Regions from separate parts of the Streptomyces manipurensis genome, predicted to be linked through region 1. Evidence: riboswitches for the same ligand, from Rfam matches in the RefSeq annotation. Region 1 holds a riboswitch; the other holds the start of a gene.
The links. Region 1 has a riboswitch for cobalamin ahead of ACPU2J_RS31525 (hypothetical protein). Riboswitches for the same ligand answer to the same signal wherever they lie in the genome.

Region 1 (9,791 bases):
GCGGCGCGGCGGAAGGTGGTGAGGACGGCGGGCCCGGCGAGGCAGATGCAGAGGAAGTTGGTGGCGGCGCGTCCGGTGTCCCAGCCCAGGGACGTGGCCAGGTCGAAGGCCAGGTAGCGCTGGAACTGCTCGGTGAACGGCAGGCCGGGAAGGTAGGCGATCGAACTGTTCGGGTCGAGGGAGAACGGCCAGAAGGACAGGTTCAGCAGGAATCCGAAGAGGTAGCCCGACAGGGAGCCGTAGACGGCCAGCAGGGCGACCTCGCGACGGCCGGACGCCTTCGGCAGGAAGCCGGCGAGCATGCCCACGAACGCGCAGCCGAACATCTGGTACGGCATCCAGGGCCCGACCCCGCCCGTGATGAGCGCCGAGGCGAACAGCGAGGTGCAGCCCAGGGTGAAGCCGAAGCCCGGCCCGTACACCCGGCCGGCCAGGACCAGGATGAAGAACACCGTCTCGATGCCGGCGGTGCCCGCGCCCAGCGGGCGGACCGCGGCGTTGACCGCGGACAGCACGCCCAGCATGGCCAGGGCCTTGGAGTCGATGCCGCCCTCGGCGATCTCCGAGATCACCACGCACAGCACGATCACCAGCAGGACGCCGAAGATGAGCGGCGGGGCGTAGTTCGACCCGAACTTCCCCGGCGCGACGAGGAACGGCCAGAAGAACGCGACGACGCCGAGGAACGCGGCCATGGCGATGACGACGCCGGCGCGGGCGTTGATCCGGACGGCCGCGGTGCGCACGGCGGCGGTCATCGGGCGGGGTCCGTTCCGGCGCCGGACAGGGTGGCGGTCACCTGGACGACCGTGAGGTAGGGGAGCGGAGCGAGGATCTTCGCGGTCTGCGGGGCGAACACGGGGGAGGCGACGATCACCTCGGTGGTGGGGCCGTCGGCGACCACGTCCCCCTCGGCCATCACCACGACGCGGTCGGCGGCGCGGGCGACGAACTCCACGTCGTGCGTGGAGACGACCACCGCGCGCCCCTGGGTCGCGAGGCCGTCGACGATGGCGATCAGCTGTTCCTTGGCCCGGTAGTCGAGGCCCCGGGTGGGCTCGTCGAGCAGCACCACCCGGGGGGCCGCCGACAGCTGGATCGCGAGGACCAGGGCGAGCTTCTGGCCCTCGGAGAGGTCGCGGGGGTGGGTGGAGTCGGCGATGCCGGGTGCCAGGCGGTCCAGGATCTCGCGGGCTCCGGGGGCGTCGGCGCCGACCTCGGACTCGGTGTCGGCCTGGTCGAGTTCGTCCTTCACGCTCTCCAGGTAGAGGAGGTCGGTCGGGGTCTGCGGGACCAGGCCCACCAGACGGCGGGCCTCGGCGGCGGACAGCCTGCGCGGGTCCCGGTCCTCGCCCCCGGCGCCGCCGGGTGCCCGCACGTGCACGCTGCCCGCCTTGCGCGGGCCGGAGCCCTGGAGCGCCCACAGCAGGGAGGACTTGCCCGAGCCGTTGCGGCCCATCAGGGCGGTGACCTCCCCGCCGCGCAGGTCGAGGTCGACCTCGCGGACCGCCGGGACGCCCTGGTAGGCGACCGTCACCCCGCGCGCCCTGAGCAGCGGGCCGGAGCCGGTGGCCACGGGTGCCGGGCGCACCGGCGGCGGGGCGGCCGCGGCGAGCCGGGTCCGCAGCGGCGCCGCGGCGCGCCGGGCGTCGCGGATCGAGAGCGGCAGCGGGTCCCAGCCGGCGGCGCGGCCGAGCTCCACGACGGGCGGCGCGATGGAGGACGTGACGAAGATCCCGGCGGGCGGGCCGGACACCACGCGGCCGTCGCCGGGGAGGTGGATGACCCGGTCGGCGTACTGGACGACCCGCTCCAGGCGGTGTTCGGCGAGGAGGACCGTCACGCCCAGGTCGTGCACCAGCCGGGTGACGGCGGCCAGGACCTCCTCGGCCGCGGTCGGGTCCAGGGCGGAGGTGGGCTCGTCCAGGACCAGGACCCGCGGGTGGGCGGTCAGGACGGAGCCGAGGGCGACGCGCTGCTGCTGGCCGCCCGACAGCTCGTGCAGGGCACGGTGGCGCAGGTCGGCCAGGCCGAGGAGGTCGAGGGTCTCCTCGACCCGCTTGCGCATCGTGGCCGGCGGGATCGCCAATTGCTCCATCGCGTAGGCGAGTTCCTCCTCGACGGTGTCGGTGACGAACCCGTCGAGCGGATCCTGTCCCACGACCCCGACGACGTCGGCGAGCTCCCGGGGCGGGTGGTGTGCGGTGTCCCGGCCGTCGACCAGGACGCGGCCGTACAGGGTGCCGCCGGTGAAGTGCGGGACGAGACCGTTGACGGCGCCGAGGAGGGTGGACTTGCCGACGCCGGTGTGGCCGACGACCAGGCAGAGCTCGCCCTCCTCGACGGTGAGGTCCACGTCGCGCAGGACCGGTTCGGCCGTGTCCTCGTACCGGACGGAGACCTGGTCGAAGGTGATCACTTGGGTTCCTCGGTGCGCTGGGCGGGGACGGTGGGCCGGGCGGGGGCCGTGGGCGGGGGCGCCAGGAAGCCGGCCGCCCCCGCCAGGAGGATCGCCGCGGCCGGGACGAGCGGCAGGGTCGGCCAGCTCAGCGGGTAGATCGACGGGTTCAACTCGGCTGCGTTGAAGCCGACGTTGGTGAAGAGGAGGACGGCCGAGAGGACGCCGCAGCCCGCCACGGCCCATTCGGCGGCGCGCCACGGATCGGGCCGGTAGCTGGTCCGCCTGATCCGTCGGCCACCGAGCCGCAGGCCCGCGAAGCACAGCACCGCCCCCGCACCCATGGCGGGGAGCCCCAGCAGCTTCGGCGCGGTCGCGTCGAGCAGCCCGTACGCACCGGCGCACAGGCCGCACATGCCGAGGAGCATCAGGGCGCCGGTCAGGCGGCGCGAACCACGGGTGGCGGTGCCGGCGCGGCCGTAGCCGCGCGAGTCCATGGCCGCCGCGAGCCGCAGGGAGCGCTCCAGGGCGTCCTCCAGGACGGGGACGACGATCCCGCGCAGGGCCCGGAGGCCCTTGGAACGTCCGGCCCGCAGCCGCTTGGCGCGGTGGACCCGCTGCACGCTCTGGACGAGCTGCGGCGCGACACTGAGTGAGACGGTGACGGCCACCCCGAGCTCGTAGAGGGCGCCGGGCAGGATGCGCAGGGCCCGCTTGGGGTTGGCGAGGGTGTTGGCGGCGCCGATGCAGCACAGCATGCAGGCCAGGCGGAGCCCGTCGGTGGCGGCGGAGAGCAGCGCTTCCAGGGAGACGGGTCCGCCGAGCTGGATGCCCGCGTACCAGTCGGGGGTGGGGATGCGCGGCAGCGAGAAGAGGAAGTGGTCCCGCGGGGTGATGCCGGTGGCGAAGACCGCGCGGAAGACCACCCGGATCGCCACGACCGTGAGCGCCAGGTACAGGTAGTACTTGAAGCCGCGCGCCCAGGGTGCCTCGGTACGGCGCATGGTGATCACGTAGCCGAGGACCGCGAGGACGAGGAACAGCAGCAGCGGGTTGTTGGTACGGCTCACGGCGGTGGCCAGGGCGAGCGCCCAGACCCACCAGGCGACCGGGTGCAGGGTACGGGGCAGGCGGCGTCCGCCCGTGTCCGGCGCGGGAGCGGACACGGGCGGCTTGGCCGCCGCCTCGACGGTGGTGCGGGGCACGCGGCTACTCCGTACGACGGCGGCGCCTGGCCGCGAACACGGCGGCGGCACCGATCAGCAGCACCAGAGCCCCGGTGGCGACGGCGGGCAGGTACGACCCGGCGTCGTGCCGCGCGTCGGCGGCGGGAGCCGCCTCCACCACCGCGGGCCCGGCGGCCGCGGCCGGTGCGGCGGACGTCGGTGGCGCGGACGGCGTGGCGGCCGCGCTCTCGGAGGCGCTGGGCGACGGTACGGGGCTCGCCGGGGCGGTGGGGCTCGGCGGCGGGGTCGTCGGCGGGGCGGCTGGGGGCGGGTTCTCGGGCCTGGGGCCCGTGTCGACGTTCGGCGGGAGGGGCTTCGCGGTCCGGGTGTCCTTCGGCGCGGGGCCGCCGGTGGCCTTGGTGTTCTTGGCGCGGAGCTGGTCGGGGGTGACCGTGGGCTTGCCCTCGGTGCCCTCGATGTTCGTCCCGCCGAAGATCCACAGGTCGACACTGCCGGGCTTCGGCTTGTAGAGCATGGCGCCGAGCTGGCTGTACTGCCAGGTGTTCTGCCCGGGGTCGGCGTGCCAGTACGACCAGTACGCGGAGGCCGGCGGGGTCAGGACGCAGTCGTCCTGCTGCGGCGTCGGGTACTGCCGGCCGCCCTGGTGGCCGCTGTAGCCGATGCGGCAGATGAAGGCGGGGCCGTCGTGCCCGGTGCCGGTGGTGGCCCAGCCGCCCTGGTTGAGCAGCTCGTAGCCGGTGGTGGGAGTGGTCCCGCAGGAGCGGTAGACGGGGCCGCCCCAGTGGCTGAAGTCCACGGCGAGCACGACCCCCGAGGAGGTGGTGCACTGCCCCATGGGCTGCGGTGCGGCGCCGGCCGGGGCGGCGGTGGCGGCGAAGGCCGCCACGGTCAGCCCCAGCGCGGCGGCGGTCCGGGCCAGGGCCCGGACGACCCGGTGGCGGCTCATGCCCCGCTCCCCGGGGTCGCGCGGCGGCGCTTCGCGGCGCGGGTGAGGGCCCAGCCGCCCAGGGTCAGGGCCGCGGCCGCGGCGGCGAGGGCGCCCACCTGAGCCCCGGTGGAGGCGAGGGGGCCGCTCGCGGAGGAGCCGGCGCCGCCCCCGTTCTCGCCCGGGGTGACGATGACGGGCGAGCCGTTGCCGCCGGAGCTGCCGCCGGACGTGCTGGGCAGCGGCTGGGGGGTGGTGCCGGTCAGGTCGCGGGTCAGGAGCCCGAAGGAGATGCCGGTGGCGCCGCCGACGGCCTGGGTGGAGGCGCGCAGGTCGGAGCCGGTCTGGCCGCCCTTGGCGACGTTGAAGCCGCCGTCGGCGTTCTGCTGGCCCGCCAGGAACGCGCGGGCCTTGGCGATCTGGGCTCCGTACGTGGCCGCATCCAGTGAGAGACCCTGGACGGCCAGGGCGGCGGAGTTCACCGAGTTGCCGGAGGCTCCGGGGAAGCCGCCGTCCTCCTTCTGCTGGGCCGCGAGCCAGGCGAGGGCCTTGTCCACGGCCGCCTGGGAGGAGGCGTCGGGGAGGAGGTCGACGGTCATGGCGGCCATGGCGGTGGAGTCCACCTCGGGGCCGCTGGGCTCGCCGATCAGGCTGACCCAGGCACCCGAGGGGTCCTGGAGGCTCTTCAGGTATGCGGCGGGCTCGGCCGCGGCGGCCTTCTCCCCGGCGCGCAGCTGGGCCATGACGCCGAGGGACTGCTTGAACACGGACGTGGCGTAGGCGTAGTTGCCCTTCGCCGCGCACTCCTGGCGGGTGGTGGTCTTCGCCTGGCAGGTGGCCTTGGCGAGAGCGGCGATCAGGTCCTGGCCGCCGAAGCTGCGGGGGTCGCGGCCCACGGACTGGGCGAGCACGGCCGCCTTGCCGAGGGAGCCGCCGTTGGCGTACTTCGTGCCGACGAGGGTCCACTCGTGGATGCCGCGGCCCGTGCCGTCCTTGCCGCCCTTGTCCATGAAGTCGACGATGTTGCGCAGGGCGGCGTTGTCCTCCCCGGTGGCGGCGAGGGCGTAGGCGCCGTCGATGGTCAGCCCGTAGTCGGCGAAGCCGCTCCCGGGCCGGCTCTCGTAGAAGCGGCCCTGGACCAGGCGGGACGGTGCCGTCAGATACGTGACGCCCTTCTTCACGTCGGGTCCCTGACCGGGCGGCGGCGTGGTCGGGGTGGGAGGTGTCGTCGGGGTGGGCGGTTCGGCGGGCTTGGCGGTCAGGGTGGCGAGGTCGGTGCCGGCGCCCGCGATCGCGGCGGTCGCGGTGGGGTACACCCGCGATTCGGTGTCGTCCTCGGCGAAGCCGAATCCCCCCGACGGGAGCTGGCGCTTGGAGAGCCAGGAAACACCGGCGTCCGCGAACGCCTCGTCGCCGAGGGCGCGCAGGGCCTGCGCGGCCCAGCCCGTGGCAATCGGGTTGCCGGTCGTCTCGTAGTGGACGGCGGGCCAGGCACCGGTCGCCAGCTGGGACCTCTTCAGGTGGTTGCGGGCCTTCTGCAGGACCGCCTCATGGCCACCGGCCCGCTCCAGGGCCAGGGCGATCAGGCCGGTGGAGCCGGCCTCGCTCTCGCACCCCTCGGCTCCCGGCCGGATGAGGACACTGGTGAACCCGCCGTCCTCGCACTGCAGGAAGGTCAGCCGGGCCACGGAGCCCGCCGGGGGAGTGACCCCCGCGTTGACCAGGGCGATGACGGCCATGGCCTGCGCCTCGGCCTGTCCGGTCGTACGGAAGTCGCCCTTGGTGAAGCAGCCTTCGACCGTCTCCCCGTCGCCGATGTCGCGCGGGCAGGCGTACTTCACCAGGTCGCCGAGCAGGTCGTGGCCGCCGAACGCGCGGGGATCCTTGCCGGTGGCCTCGGCGACGAGGGCCAGCCGGGCGGCGGCGGTGGCGTCCGGGATGCCGTCCTTCCCGGCCGGGTAGGCGTACGCGTCGGTCTGCGCGGGCGTGGCGAGGAAGTCGGCGATCTTCTTCGCCACCGGGCTCTTGCGGTCGGCCGCGGCGAGCGCGAACACGGCCTCCGTGGTGAGGAAGTGGTTCGGGGTGGTCGAGCCCTCGTCGACGACACGCTCGCCGTCCGTGAGCGCTCCGGTGACCCAGCGGGTGGTCGCCCGCACGTCCACCGCGCCGGCGGGCACCTTGGGCGGGGCCGTCGGCACGGTCGGGTCGGGAGTGGTGAAGCCGCGGACGTCGTCGGGGGTGAACGACGGCTTGCCCTTGGTGCCGGCAATGTCGGTGCCGCCGTAGACCCAGGCCTCCACGTCGCCCGGCTTCGGGCTGCGGGCCATGGCGCCCTGCTGGCTGTAGGACCACTTGCGCTGCCCGGGAGAGGCGGTCCAGTACGACCAGTAGGCCGTGGCCTGCGGGGTGAGGACGCAGTCCTCCCGGTCGGGCGTGGGGTACTGCGTCCCGGTGCCCTTGCCGATGCGGCAGATGAAGGCGGGGCCGTCGTGGACGGTGCCCTGCAGGGTGAAACCGGCGGTCTGCAGCAGCTCGTAGCCGGTGGTGGGCGTGGTGTCGCAGCCCTTCTCCAGCGCGCCGCCGAACGGGCCGAAGTCCACGGCCACGATGGCGCCGGTGGTGGCCGTGCACTGCTCGATCGGGTCCGCCGAGGCGGGCGCCGACCCGCCGGCGAAGGCCACGCTCGCGGCGCAGGTCAGCAACGTCGCCGCCATGAGCGACAGCGGTCCCCTGCTCCTCGGGTGTCGCTCTGCATGCTGTGCGGTCCCCACCACGGCCCCTCGTGTCGGCCGGGCGGAGCAGAGCGTGGCGGAGGGCTCCCACGGCCGTGCGGGCACGGGGGAGCCGTTCGAACCACGCCGTAGTCCGCGACGGCGCTTCTCGCTGCAAAAACCTGGCCCCAGGCATTCCGACTCGCCCGGACGGACCGGGCCTACGGTTGCGGGTCAGCGCCGGACTTCGACCGGCTTCCCCTGGGGCTGAGTGCTTATCAGTCGGAGTGGACCACGCGGTCCGAGACAGCGTCAAGGTGCGCTGGGTCTCAGGGGACCGGGCTCCGCCGGCGCTCGACCGGCCCCGCACGCGGTGGCTGGCGGACCCTTGATCACTCGGGTAGCGTCCTGGGCTGCCACATGGGGGAACCTGGTGCGAATCCGGGGCTGACGCGCAGCGGTGTGGGACGGCAGGGGGCCGTCACCGAGCCCGAATGCCCATCTGGCGTTGCCAGTTCACCAGCCGTACCACGCGATCCGGACGGCCGCCACCGAGCTCCGGGCCGTCGCCCGTGCGAGCTCCGGTCGGGCCGGCGTCCCTCATTCCAGGAGCAGGCCATGTCCCGTACCCGCACACAGCGCCGCCTCACCCTCGTGGTGCCCGCAGCGCTCGGCGCGCTCGCCCTCACCGTACTGCCCGCGTCCGCCACGTCCTCGCCCGCGCAGATCGCCACGTCCAAGGCGAACGGTGTGACCTATCTCAAGTCGCTCCAGGCCGCGGACGGTTCCTACGCGGGAGCCGGTCTCTCCAACGAGTGGGCCTTCACCACCTTCGCGGCGGCCGGCACGGCCGTCGTCGACGTCCACCCCGGCGGCGACACCACGAAGAACGCCCGGACCGTCTACCGCAACCTGCTCTCCACGGCGGGCTGGCCGCAGGCCTCCCCGGTGGTCACCGACTACGAGCGCGGCACCCTCAACGCCTACGCGGCCGGCATCGACCCGATGCGGGTCTCGGCCTCCCGCAACCTCATCGCACACGTGTACTCCTACTGGCAGACCGCCGAGGCCGGCTACTTCGGCCCCTCGGGCAACTTCAACGGCACGGTCTTCGCGGCCCTCGCACTCGGCGGTGCCAAGACCCAGGCGGGCGGCGCCCGTGTCCCGCAGGCGCTGACCGACGCCATGGTGGCGCGCCTGCGCGCCAACCAGCACGTGGACGGCGGCTGGACCTACCAGAAGGGCGAGGGCAACCCGACCGTCCTGAACTCCGCGAGCGACGTCGACATGACCGGCGCGGCCATGGCGGCCCTGTGCGTGTCCGGGGTCCCGAACACCGACACCGACGTCGTGCAGGCGAAGAACTTCCTCAAGAGCACCCTGGTGTCGGGCAGCGGCGCCTTCAACTCCCTCTACGGGGTGAACACCAGCTCCAACGGCTGGGGCGTCGCGGGTCTGAACGCCTGCGGGTTCAACCCCCAGACCGGGGACTTCCTCACCGGCAGCGGCAAGACCCCGATCGACTTCCTGATCGCCAACCAGTACAACCCGGCCGGCGGTTTCAAGTACAAGCCCGCGGACACCGCGCCCACCGCCTACGCCTCCATCGACGCCCTGCGGGCCGTCGCCGGGGGAGGGTTCACCACGGCCCCGCCCGTCCCCGTCACGCCGGGGGCCCCGCAGTGGGTCGCCCAGTCCACCTTCACCGCCGGTACGGCGACCCGGCTGGCGCTGACCGTCGACGACGGTGCGGGCAGCCTCAAGGTCTGCTCCGTCTCCTTCACCCCGACCGGTACGACCACCACCCTCGGCGACGTCCTGGCCGCCGCCACGAGCGGCGCCACCCCGGCCGGCTGCGTCACGAGCGTCACGCCCTCGTCCGGCACCGGCACCATCACCAACATCAACGGCAAGGCCAACAGCGGCTCCCACACCTGGAAGGTGAGCGTCGACGGCTCGGCCTTCGCCGGAGCGGCCCGCAACAAGGTCATCAACGTCGGCGACACCATCGCCCTGCGCTGGGGCGCCTGACCGCCGCGACCACCCGCCCCCGCGGAGGACCGCGGGGGCGGGCGCCCGGCGGGTAGAGGGAGCGTTGGGCGCCTCTGACCAGGGCGTTCACGAAAATACGCCTGGAGGTTCGGCGGGCTCTCCGGCTACGGTGCGGGCATGGTGAATTTCGTGCTGGTCGCAGGTGCACGGCTCGGGGCGTCGGCGTGGGGCGAGGTGGTGCCGCATCTGCGCGCGGCAGGCCACGGCGTCCATCCGCTGACGCTGTCCGGTCTCGCCGACAAGCAGGGTGTACCGGCGGGGCAGCAGACGCACGTCCAGGACATCGTCGACGAGGTGGAACGCGGCGGTCTGCGTGACGTGGTCCTGGTGGGTCACAGCTACTCGGGCATCCCGGTGGGCCAGGCCGCACAGCGGATCGGTGACCGGCTAGCCCGCGTGGTGTTCGTCGACTCGAGCGTTCCGGCCGACGGCGAGTCGTTCGTCTCCGCCCGGCCGGACGGCGGGGCGGCCCTGGAGGCGGCCATCGCCGGGGGCGGAGGGTTCTGGCCGGTCCCACC
Region 2 (9,791 bases), 2.1 Mb from region 1:
GGTGACGTCGCCACCCTCCTCGTCGATGGCGACGAGGACGTCCTCCCGCTCCGCGCGCAGCTGCGCGGTCAGGGCGGCGAGCTGCTCGGGGGAGGCGATGTTGCGGCCGAACAGGCCGACGGCGGTGAGTCCTTCGCCGATCCGGCGCAGCAGCCAGGCGGGGGCGGTGGTGCCCTCGAACCCGGGCTGGAGGACGGCGAGGGCGTCGCGGGTGACCTCGTCGGAGGCGGTGGCGCGGTGCGCAAGGACAGTCATGACGGCGTCATCCCTTCACTGCGCCGGAGGTCATGCCCCCGACGGCCTTGCGCTGGAGGAAGATGAAGATGAGCAGGACCGGGACCGCGAAGAGCGAGGACGCGGCCATGGTGGCACCCCAGTCGTTGCCGAAGGCCGTCATGAACTCGGTCAGCCACAGCGGCAGGGTCTGCGCGGTCTTGTCCTTGTTGAGGATCAGGACCATGGCGAACTCGTTCCAGGCGGTGATGAAGCCGAAGAGCGAGGTGGACATCAGGCCGGGAGCCAGCAGGGGGAAGATCACCTTGCGGAAGGCCTGGCCGCGGGTGCAGCCGTCGATCTGGGCGGCCTCCTCCAGGGTCACCGGGACGGCGGCGATGAAGCCGCGCAGGGTCCAGATGGTGAAGGGCAGGATCATGACGAAGTAGATGGCCGTCAGCAGCGGGAGGCTGTTCAGCATCTCGCCGTCGCGGGCGATCATGTACATCGCGATGACCATGACCTCCCAGGGGGCCATCTGGGCCATCATCACGGTCAGGACCAGGCCCTTGCGGCCCCTGAACCTCATGCGGGCGATGGCGAAGCTCGCGGCGAGGGCGACGAGCAGGGCCAGCACGACGGCGCCGACGGTGACCAGGACGCTGTTGGTGACGTACGTCCAGAAGTTCTCGACGCCGGTGGCCTTGGTGAAGTTGTCCAGGGTCGGCGTGAAGACGAAGACGGGGTCCTTCGTGAGCATCTGGTCGGACGGCTTGAGGGCCGACGAGAACATCCAGTACACGGGGAAGACGAAGACCAGGGCCAGCAGGAGCGCGCCGAGGTTCTTGGCCACGGCCGCGGGGCGCACCGGGCGGCGGGTGCGGAGCTGCTGCGCGGGCCGCTCGGGAGCCGCCGGCTTGGGGGCGGTGGTCGTGCTCACTGCTCCTCCTCCTGCTTCAGGATCAGGCGGAAGTAGAAGGACATGACGATGATCAGGATCAGGATCGTCAGGACGGAGATCGCGGCGGCGAGGCCGTAGTGGGCCTGGCTCTGGCCCTCGACGTAGGCGAAGACGGGGAGGATCTCGGAGCCGCGGTCCGGGCCGCCCTTGTTCATCGCGTAGACCTGGGTGAAGGCCTTGAAGACCCAGATCACCTCGAGGAAGGTGGTGATGAGGAAGAAGGGCTTCAGGTTCGGGAAGACGATCTTCCAGAAGGTCTGCCAGCCGTTGGCGCCGTCCATGCGGGCGGCCTCGTACAGCTCGGCGCCGACCGTGGTGAGGCCCGCGTACATGTTGAGGGCCACGAAGGGGATGGAGCCCCAGACCACCAGGATCGTGACGATCACCATGGTGGAGAGGCCGGTCTCCATCCAGTTGTGCTGCTCGTAGCCGGAGAGGCCGGCGGTGCGCATGACCCAGTTCATGACGCCGAACTGCTCGTCGAACAGCCACCGGAAGACCTGGACCGACGCGACGATGGGCATGGCCCAGGCCATCACCAGCGCCATGGAGAGGACCAGGCGCATCTTCGTGCCGAGCCGGTTCAGCAGGATGCCGATGAGGCTTCCCAGCACCATGATCAGCGCGACGTTGGCCAGGGTGAAGGCGAAGCTGCGGACGACCACGGTCCAGAAGGCCGAGTCACCCAGGAGCTCGGTGTAGTTGTCGAGCCCCGCGAAGGGGTACTTCCGCTGGATGAACTCGACCTTGTTGATGTCCTGGAGGGACAGGATCACGTTCTTGATCAGCGGGTACAGCAGGAGCGTCGCGAGGGCGAGCACCGCGGGCGCGACCAGCAGGTAGGGCAGCCACCCGGTGGGGAGCGGCTTTCTGCCTCCGCGAGGCGGCGTACGGCCGGCGCCGGTTGCTGGGGTCGGCGGCTGGGGCCGTCCGGCGGACTTCGGTGGTGCGTCCTGTGGAGCGCTGGTCACCGCTCCCTGGGAGTGCACGGTCATGGCTTGGCTTCCTCGCGGTTGACTGTGGAGTCAAATGCGCGACCGGGGGCGCGGCAGGTGTCCGGGCACCTGCCGCACCCCCCGGTGCGTTCACACTGCTGGGACCTGCGGGTACTGCGAGTACTGCGAGTACTGCGGGCGGGACTACTTGTTGATGCGCTTCGCGATCTCCGCGTCCGCCTCGGCGCCGGCCTTGGCCGCGTCCTCACCCTTCAGGACCTTGGTCATGAACTCCTTGATGGGGTTCGGCTCGGTCTCGACGTTCGCCCAGCCCGCGGTGACCGGGGTGATCTTGCCGTTGACGCCGGCCTTGGCCATGGCCTCGGCGAAGGAGCCCGCGGCCGGGGTGAAGTTGGCACCGGTCTGGTTCGGGAGCAGCGCGCCCTTGGTCTCGGCGGCGTACTTGGTCATCTGGTCCTTGCCTGCGGCGAGGGCCAGCCACTCCTTGGCGAGCTCCTTGTTCTTGGAGCGCTCGGCGACGGCGAGGTTGGAGCCGCCGAGGAAGACGGTGCCGGTCTTGTCAGCGGTCTTGCCCGGGATCGGGAAGTAGCCGAAGTCGGCTTCCTTGCCCGCGTCCTTCAGGGCCTTCTCGGCACCGCCGGCCTCCCAGCCGAGACCGATCCAGGAGGCGACGCCGCCCTTGGGGACGATGTCGGTGGACTGCTGCGGGGTGGCCTCGTCCTTGTCCTTCGGGGCGGTGGAGAAGGACTGGAGCTTCTTGTAGAACTCCATCGCGGCGCCGGCCTGCGGGGTGGCGAGGGAGCCCTTCCACTTGTCGCCGTCCTTGACGGCGAGGTCGCCGCCCTCGTCCCAGATGAGACCGGCGAGGACGTACCAGCTCTGGCCGGGCAGGTAGATGGGCTGGGTGGCCGGGTCGGCCGCCTTCAGCTTCTCCAGGCCGGCGATCCACTCGTCACGGGTGGTGGGCGGGGTGACGCCGGCCTTCGCGAAGGCCTTCTTGTCGTAGACCACCACGCGGTTGGCGGCGTACCAGGGGGCGGAGTAGAGCTTGCCGTCGACCTCGGCCGAGGCGAGCATGCTCTTCTGCCAGGCGTCGGCGCCGAGCGCGGCCTTGTCCTTCGTCAGGTCGGCGAGGCCGCCGGTGACCGCGTAGCCGGCGGTCTGGGTGTTGCCGAGTTCGAGGACGTCCGGAGGGTTGTTCTCGGAGAGGGCCGTGGTGACCTTCTCCTGGATGCCGGTCCACTTCTGCTCCTCGACCTTGACCGTCACACCGGGGTGCTTGGCCGAGAACTCCTTGTTGACCTCGTCGATCCAGGCCTTCGGCGCGGAGCCGTCCATGACCCAGACGGTGATCTCCTTGGGACCCGCGTCGGCCTTGGCCGTGTCGTCGTCCCCATTGCCACACGCCGCGAGACCGACCATCATGCCCGCGACACCGACCGCCGCGATGAGCTTGCGCTTCACGCCACCCTCCTCAGGGATGCCTGCCTGCACTTCCCTTGCCCGCCGCGGTGACATACGCGAAGTACTGCCGTGGGGCTGGGATCTGATCCATATTGGTGTAGACCAGTAGCTGGAGCTTGGCCTAGACCTTTAGGGGTGTCAAGGGTCTAATGAGCGGGTGCCCGGTCCGTTATCGGACCGACACCTGGGGAGAGAGAAGGCCTGTACCCCCACTCGTGTCACCATGTGACCGCACATATCGGAGGAGCCGGTGACGGCAGCGAAACTGGAGTCGGGAAGGCGGGCGGCGATGGCCACCGAAGGGGCACTCACGGAGCCGGACGGCGGGGCCGCCACGCGCACGGCCCGGGTACCCAAGTACTACCGACTCAAGCGGCACTTGCTCGACATGACCGAAACCATGCCGCCCGGGACGCCGGTGCCGCCGGAGCGCACGCTCGCGGCCGAGTTCGACACCTCGCGGACCACCGTCCGCCAGGCCCTCCAGGAACTGGTCGTCGAGGGACGGCTGGAGCGGATCCAGGGCAAGGGCACCTTCGTCGCCAAGCCCAAGGTCTCCCAGGCGCTCCAACTGACCTCCTACACGGAGGACATGCGCGCGCAGGGACTGGAGCCGACCTCCCAGCTCCTCGACATCGGCTACGTGACCGCCGACGACACCCTCGCCGGGCTCCTCAAGATCAACACCGGTGGACGGGTCCTGCGCATCGAACGGCTGCGCCTGGCCAGCGGCGAGCCGATGGCCATCGAGACCACCCACCTGTCGGCCAAGCGCTTCCCCGCGCTGCGCCGCTCCCTCGCCAAGTACACCTCCCTCTACACCGCACTGGCCGAGGTGTACGACGTCCACCTGGCCGAGGCGGAGGAGACCATCGAGACCTCCCTGGCCACCCCGCGCGAGGCCGGACTGCTCGGCACCGACGTCGGACTGCCGATGCTGATGCTCTCCCGGCACTCCCTGGACGCCGACGGCGAACCGGTCGAATGGGTGCGGTCGGTGTACCGCGGCGACCGCTACAAGTTCGTCGCCCGGCTCAAGCGGCCGACCGCCTGACCCCCGCGCCCCCGCCCCGCGTACCGGAATCCGTCGACCGGAATGCGGACGGGGGCTTACGTTCACCAGGCATTCCCCCGTAGATTCCGCCTGCTTACGCAGATGATCGACGAGGGGACGAGGTCATGCCTGAACCGGAAGCAACAGGGACAGAACGGGACGCGGCGCCTCCGGCCGGTACGCCGGGCCCGCTCTCCCCCAAGTCCATCGCCGTGTGGGTGCTCGTCGGACTCGTCGGCGCCATCGGCTGGGGAGTGCTCGCGCTCTCCCGCGGCGAGGAGATCTCCGCGGCCTGGCTGCTCGCCGCCGCACTGGGCTCGTACGCGATCGCCTACCGCTTCTACGCCCGCTTCATCGCGCACCGCGTCCTGAAGGTGGACGCCACCCGGGCCACCCCCGCCGAACGCCTTGACAACGGTGTCGACTTCCATCCCACCGACCGTCGCGTGCTCTTCGGCCACCACTTCGCCGCCGTCGCCGGCGCCGGCCCGCTCGTCGGCCCCGTGCTCGCCGCGCAGATGGGTTACCTGCCCGGGACCATCTGGATCGTCGCGGGCGTGATCTTCGCCGGCGCGGTCCAGGACATGGTCACCCTCTTCTTCTCCACCCGCCGCGACGGGCGTTCCCTCGGGCAGATGGCGCGGGACGAGATCGGACCGGTCGGCGGGGCCGCCGCCCTGATCGCCGTGTTCGCCATCATGATCATCCTGCTGGCGGTTTTGGCACTGGTCATCGTCAACGCCCTGGCGCACTCCCCCTGGGGCGTCTTCTCCATCGGCATGACCATCCCGATCGCCGTCTTCATGGGCTTCTACCTGCGCGTGCTGCGGCCGGGCCGGGTCACCGAGGTCTCCGTCATCGGCGTCGCGCTGCTCCTGCTCGCCATCGTCGCGGGCGGCTGGGTCGCCGAGTCCTCCTTCGCCGGGACCTTCACCCTGGAGAAGGAGACGCTGGTCATCTGGATGGTGGTGTACGGCTTCCTGGCGTCGGTGCTGCCGGTGTGGATGCTGCTCGCCCCCCGCGACTACCTGTCCACCTTCATGAAGATCGGCACCATCGCGCTCCTCGCCCTCGGCGTGGTCATCGCGATGCCCACGCTGAAGATGCCCTCGGTCACCGAGTTCGCGGCCCGCGGCGACGGTCCCGTGTTCGCCGGGTCGATGTTCCCCTTCGTCTTCATCACCATCGCGTGCGGCGCCCTCTCCGGCTTCCACGCCCTGGTCTCCTCGGGCACCACCCCGAAGATGATCCAGAAGGAGACGCAGGTCCGCATGATCGGCTACGGCGCCATGCTGACCGAGTCGTTCGTGGCCGTGATGGCGATCATCGCCGCCTGCATCATCGAGCCCGGCCTCTTCTTCGCGGTCAACTCCCCTCCCGGGATCATCGGCACCACGGTCGAGTCCGCCTCCCAGGCCGTGACGAACTTCGGCTTCGCCATCTCCCCCGAGGCGCTCGCCCAGGCCGCCAAGGACGTCGAGGAAGCCAGCCTGCTGTCCCGTACGGGCGGCGCTCCGACCTTCGCACTCGGAATGTCCGAGATCTTCTCCGCCGTGGTGGGCGGAGCGGGCATGAAGGCCTTCTGGTACCACTTCGCGATCATGTTCGAGGCGCTCTTCATCCTCACCACCCTGGACGCGGGCACCCGCGTGGGCCGGTTCATGCTCCAGGACACCCTCGGCAACGTCCACAAGTCCTTCAAGGACGTCAGCTGGAAGCCCGGCGTGTGGTTCGCGAGCGCGATCGTCGTCGGCGGGTGGGGCTACTTCCTGTGGGTCGGCATCAAGGACCCGCTGGGCGGCATCAACCAGCTCTTCCCGCTCTTCGGCATCGCCAACCAGCTGCTCGCCGCGGTCGCCCTGGCCGTCTGCACCACGCTGCTGGTGAAGTCCGGGCGGCTCAAGTGGGCCTGGGTGACGGGGGTCCCGCTGGTGTGGGACGCCACGGTGACCCTCACCGCGAGCTACCAGAAGATCTTCTCGGAGGACGTGAAGGTCGGCTTCTTCGCCCAGCGCGACAAGTACCAGGCCGGGATCGACGCCGACAAGGTCCTGCCGCCGGCGAAGAACATGGACGACATGCACACCGTGGTCACCAACGCCACGGTCGACGGCGTCCTGTGCGCGCTGTTCGCGGTCCTGATCCTGGTGGTCCTCGCGGACGCGGCCCGGACCTGCTGGAAGGCGGTCCGCGATCCGCAGTCGGCGACCCTCTCCGAGGTCCCCTGGACCGAGTCGAAGATCGTCGCGCCGGCCGGGCTGATCGCGACCCCCGAAGAGCGGGCGCAGCTCGCCGCGGTGGGCCCCGAGACGGGCGGCGGACAGGTCAAGGAGCCGGTGGCGTGAGCGGTGTGCGCGGCGCGCTGGCGAAGGTGCGGTTCTACGTACGGGAGTTCTCCGGGGAGGCGGCGTACGACCGGTACGTGGCCCACGCCCGCTCCCACGACCCGCAGGCGGAGGTCCTCACCCGGCGGGCCTTCGAGCGCGCCCGCACGGACGCCCGCGAGGCGGACCCCCGCGAGGGCTTCCGCTGCTGCTGAGCCGCCCCGCCCCGAAGGCCCCGCCGCTGCCCGCGGCGGGGCCTTCGGGCGTGCCGGGCCCGGCCGGCACACCACGGCGTCCTGCACACTCGGACGCATGGACATGGTGATCAGGAGGGCGCTGCCCGCCGACTACGCGGACCTCGGTGGGATCACGGCGCGGGCCTACCTCGCCGACGGGCATCTGGACTTCGGCGAGGACGACGCCTACCTGAACGTGCTGCGCGACGTCGCCGGCCGGGCCGCCCTGGCCGAGGTGCTCGTCGCCGAGGAGGAGGGGCGCCTGCTGGGCGGGGTGACCTTCGCCGCACCCGGCAGCCCGCTCGCCGACATAGCCGGTCCGGACGAGGCCGAGTTCCGGATGCTGGCGGTGGATCACGCCGCGCGGGGCAGGGGAGCCGGGGAGGCGCTCGTACGGGCCTGTGTCGAGCGCGCACGGGCCCTGCCGGGCGTCACGGGGGTGGTGCTCTCCACCCAGCGCAGCATGGCCGGGGCCCACCGGATCTACGCGCGCCTGGGCTTCGTGCGCACGCCGGAGCGGGACTGGGCGCCCGTCGAGGGCCTGACACTCCTCACGTATCGGCTCAAGCTGTAGCCACGCCGACACTACATGTGGGGGTTGCGGCAACGGGCCGCCCCCACATGTATGCTCATGCCTGCTGTCGCCGCAGGGGAATCCGGTGGGAATCCGGAACTGTCCCGCAACGGTATGAAGTGTCCGGCATCCGGACGCCAAGTCCGATGACCTGCCGACGGTGCGCCCGGGTCGACCGAACCGGGTGCCGACACGTCCGGGTCTCGCGGTTGGGCCGGTGGACGCCGTGCGGTGTGCCCGTTCCTGCCACGCCCGCATGCGCGCCCGCGCCCGCCCGCGCACGACCCGGGCCGAGCGAGGGAGAGCTCCCGCCGTGACCATCGCGCCTTCCGCACCGCGCGCCGAGTCCACTTCTGGCGACAACACCGAGGGCCCGGGGGCCACGCTGCTGCGTACCCTCACCGAACTGACGGCGGACCTCCCCGACACCGACCCCGGCCGGGTGGCCGCCGCCGCGCTCCGCGGCCGCAGCTCCGCCGCCGACGAGGCCGAACTGCGGGGGCTCGCCACCGAGGCCGCCGCCGGCCTGATCTCCGAGGACCCTGCGTACTCCCGGCTCGCCGCCCGCCTGCTGACGCTGGCCGTGCGCGACGAGGCCGCGAGCCAGGGCTCCACCTCGTTCTCCGCCTCCGTCGAGGTCGGCCACCGCGAAGGCCTGATCGCCGACCGCACCGCCGAGTTCGTGCGCGCGCACGCGGCCCGCCTGGACGCGCTCGTCGAGCACACCCTCGCCGAGGGCGCGGACGACCGCTTCGGCTTCTTCGGCCTGCGCACCCTGCACAGCCGCTACCTGCTGCGCCACCCGATCACCCGTCAGGTCATCGAGACCCCGCAGTTCTTCATGCTCCGCGTGGCCTGCGGTCTCGCCGCGGACGAGAGCGTCCAGGCCGTCGAGGAAGTGGCCTCGCTCTACCGGCTGATGAGCCGGCTGGACTACCTGCCGTCCTCCCCGACGCTCTTCAACTCCGGCACCCGGCACCCGCAGATGTCCTCCTGCTACCTGCTGGACTCCCCGCTGGACGAGCTCGACTCGATCTACGACCGCTACCACCAGGTCGCGCGCCTGTCGAAGCACGCGGGCGGCATCGGCCTGTCGTACTCCCGCATCCGCGCCCGCGGTTCGCTGATCCGCGGCACCAACGGCCACTCCAACGGCATCGTGCCGTTCCTGAAGACCCTCGACGCCTCCGTGGCCGCGGTCAACCAGGGCGGCCGCCGCAAGGGCGCCGCCGCGGTCTACCTGGAGACCTGGCACGCGGACATCGAGGAGTTCCTGGAGCTCCGCGACAACACCGGCGAGGACCAGCGCCGCACCCACAACCTCAACCTCGCCCACTGGGTGCCGGACGAGTTCATGCGCCGCGTGAACGCCGACGCCGAGTGGTCGCTGTTCTCCCCCGCCGACGTGCCCGAGCTGGTCGACCTGTGGGGCGACGACTTCGACGCCGCCTACCGCAAGGCCGAGGCCGACGGCCTGGCCCGCAAGACCATGCCCGCCCGCGACCTGTACGGCCGGATGATGCGCACCCTCGCGCAGACCGGCCAGGGCTGGATGACCTTCAAGGACGCCTCCAACCGCACGGCGAACCAGACCGCCGAGCCGGGCACCGTCGTCCACTCCTCGAACCTGTGCACCGAGATCATCGAGGTCACCAACGACGGCGAGACGGCCGTCTGCAACCTCGGTTCGGTCAACCTGGGCGCCTTCGTGCTCACGGAGACGGGCGAGATCGACTGGGAGCGCCTCGACGAGACCGTCCGCACGGCCGTCACCTTCCTCGACCGCGTGGTGGACATCAACTTCTACCCGACCGAGCAGGCCGGCCGCTCCAACGCCCGCTGGCGTCCGGTGGGCCTGGGCGCGATGGGCCTCCAGGACGTCTTCTTCAAGCTGAAGCTGCCCTTCGACTCCCCCGAGGCGAAGGCGCTGTCCACCAAGCTCTCCGAGCGCATCATGCTCGCCGCGTACGAGGCCTCCTGCGACCTCGCCGAGCGCAGCGGCCCGCTGC

Region 2: it holds a riboswitch for cobalamin, as region 1 does, so the genes downstream of both, ACPU2J_RS22705 (ribonucleoside-diphosphate reductase subunit alpha) here and ACPU2J_RS31525 (hypothetical protein) in region 1, are expected to answer to the same signal.

What each region holds. Positions count from the first base shown of each region.
Region 1 is NZ_CP186950.1:6,923,386-6,933,176, forward strand. Features, by position in the region: gene ACPU2J_RS31500 (ECF transporter S component) at 1-758, opposite strand, end outside; gene ACPU2J_RS31505 (ABC transporter ATP-binding protein) at 755-2,419, opposite strand; gene ACPU2J_RS31510 (energy-coupling factor transporter transmembrane component T) at 2,416-3,603, opposite strand; gene ACPU2J_RS31515 (hypothetical protein) at 3,608-4,531, opposite strand; gene ACPU2J_RS31520 (prenyltransferase/squalene oxidase repeat-containing protein) at 4,528-7,224, opposite strand; cobalamin riboswitch at 7,594-7,741, shown strand; gene ACPU2J_RS31525 (hypothetical protein) at 7,840-9,252, shown strand; gene ACPU2J_RS31530 (alpha/beta fold hydrolase) at 9,391-9,791, shown strand, end outside.
Region 2 is NZ_CP186950.1:4,872,947-4,882,737, reverse strand. Features, by position in the region: gene ACPU2J_RS22745 (glycoside hydrolase family 3 protein) at 1-255, opposite strand, end outside; gene ACPU2J_RS22740 (carbohydrate ABC transporter permease) at 263-1,153, opposite strand; gene ACPU2J_RS22735 (carbohydrate ABC transporter permease) at 1,150-2,169, opposite strand; gene ACPU2J_RS22730 (extracellular solute-binding protein) at 2,314-3,594, opposite strand; gene ACPU2J_RS22725 (GntR family transcriptional regulator) at 3,884-4,648, shown strand; gene ACPU2J_RS22720 (carbon starvation CstA family protein) at 4,774-6,993, shown strand; gene ACPU2J_RS22715 (YbdD/YjiX family protein) at 6,990-7,187, shown strand; gene ACPU2J_RS22710 (GNAT family N-acetyltransferase) at 7,285-7,782, shown strand; cobalamin riboswitch at 7,834-7,955, shown strand; gene ACPU2J_RS22705 (ribonucleoside-diphosphate reductase subunit alpha) at 8,096-9,791, shown strand, end outside.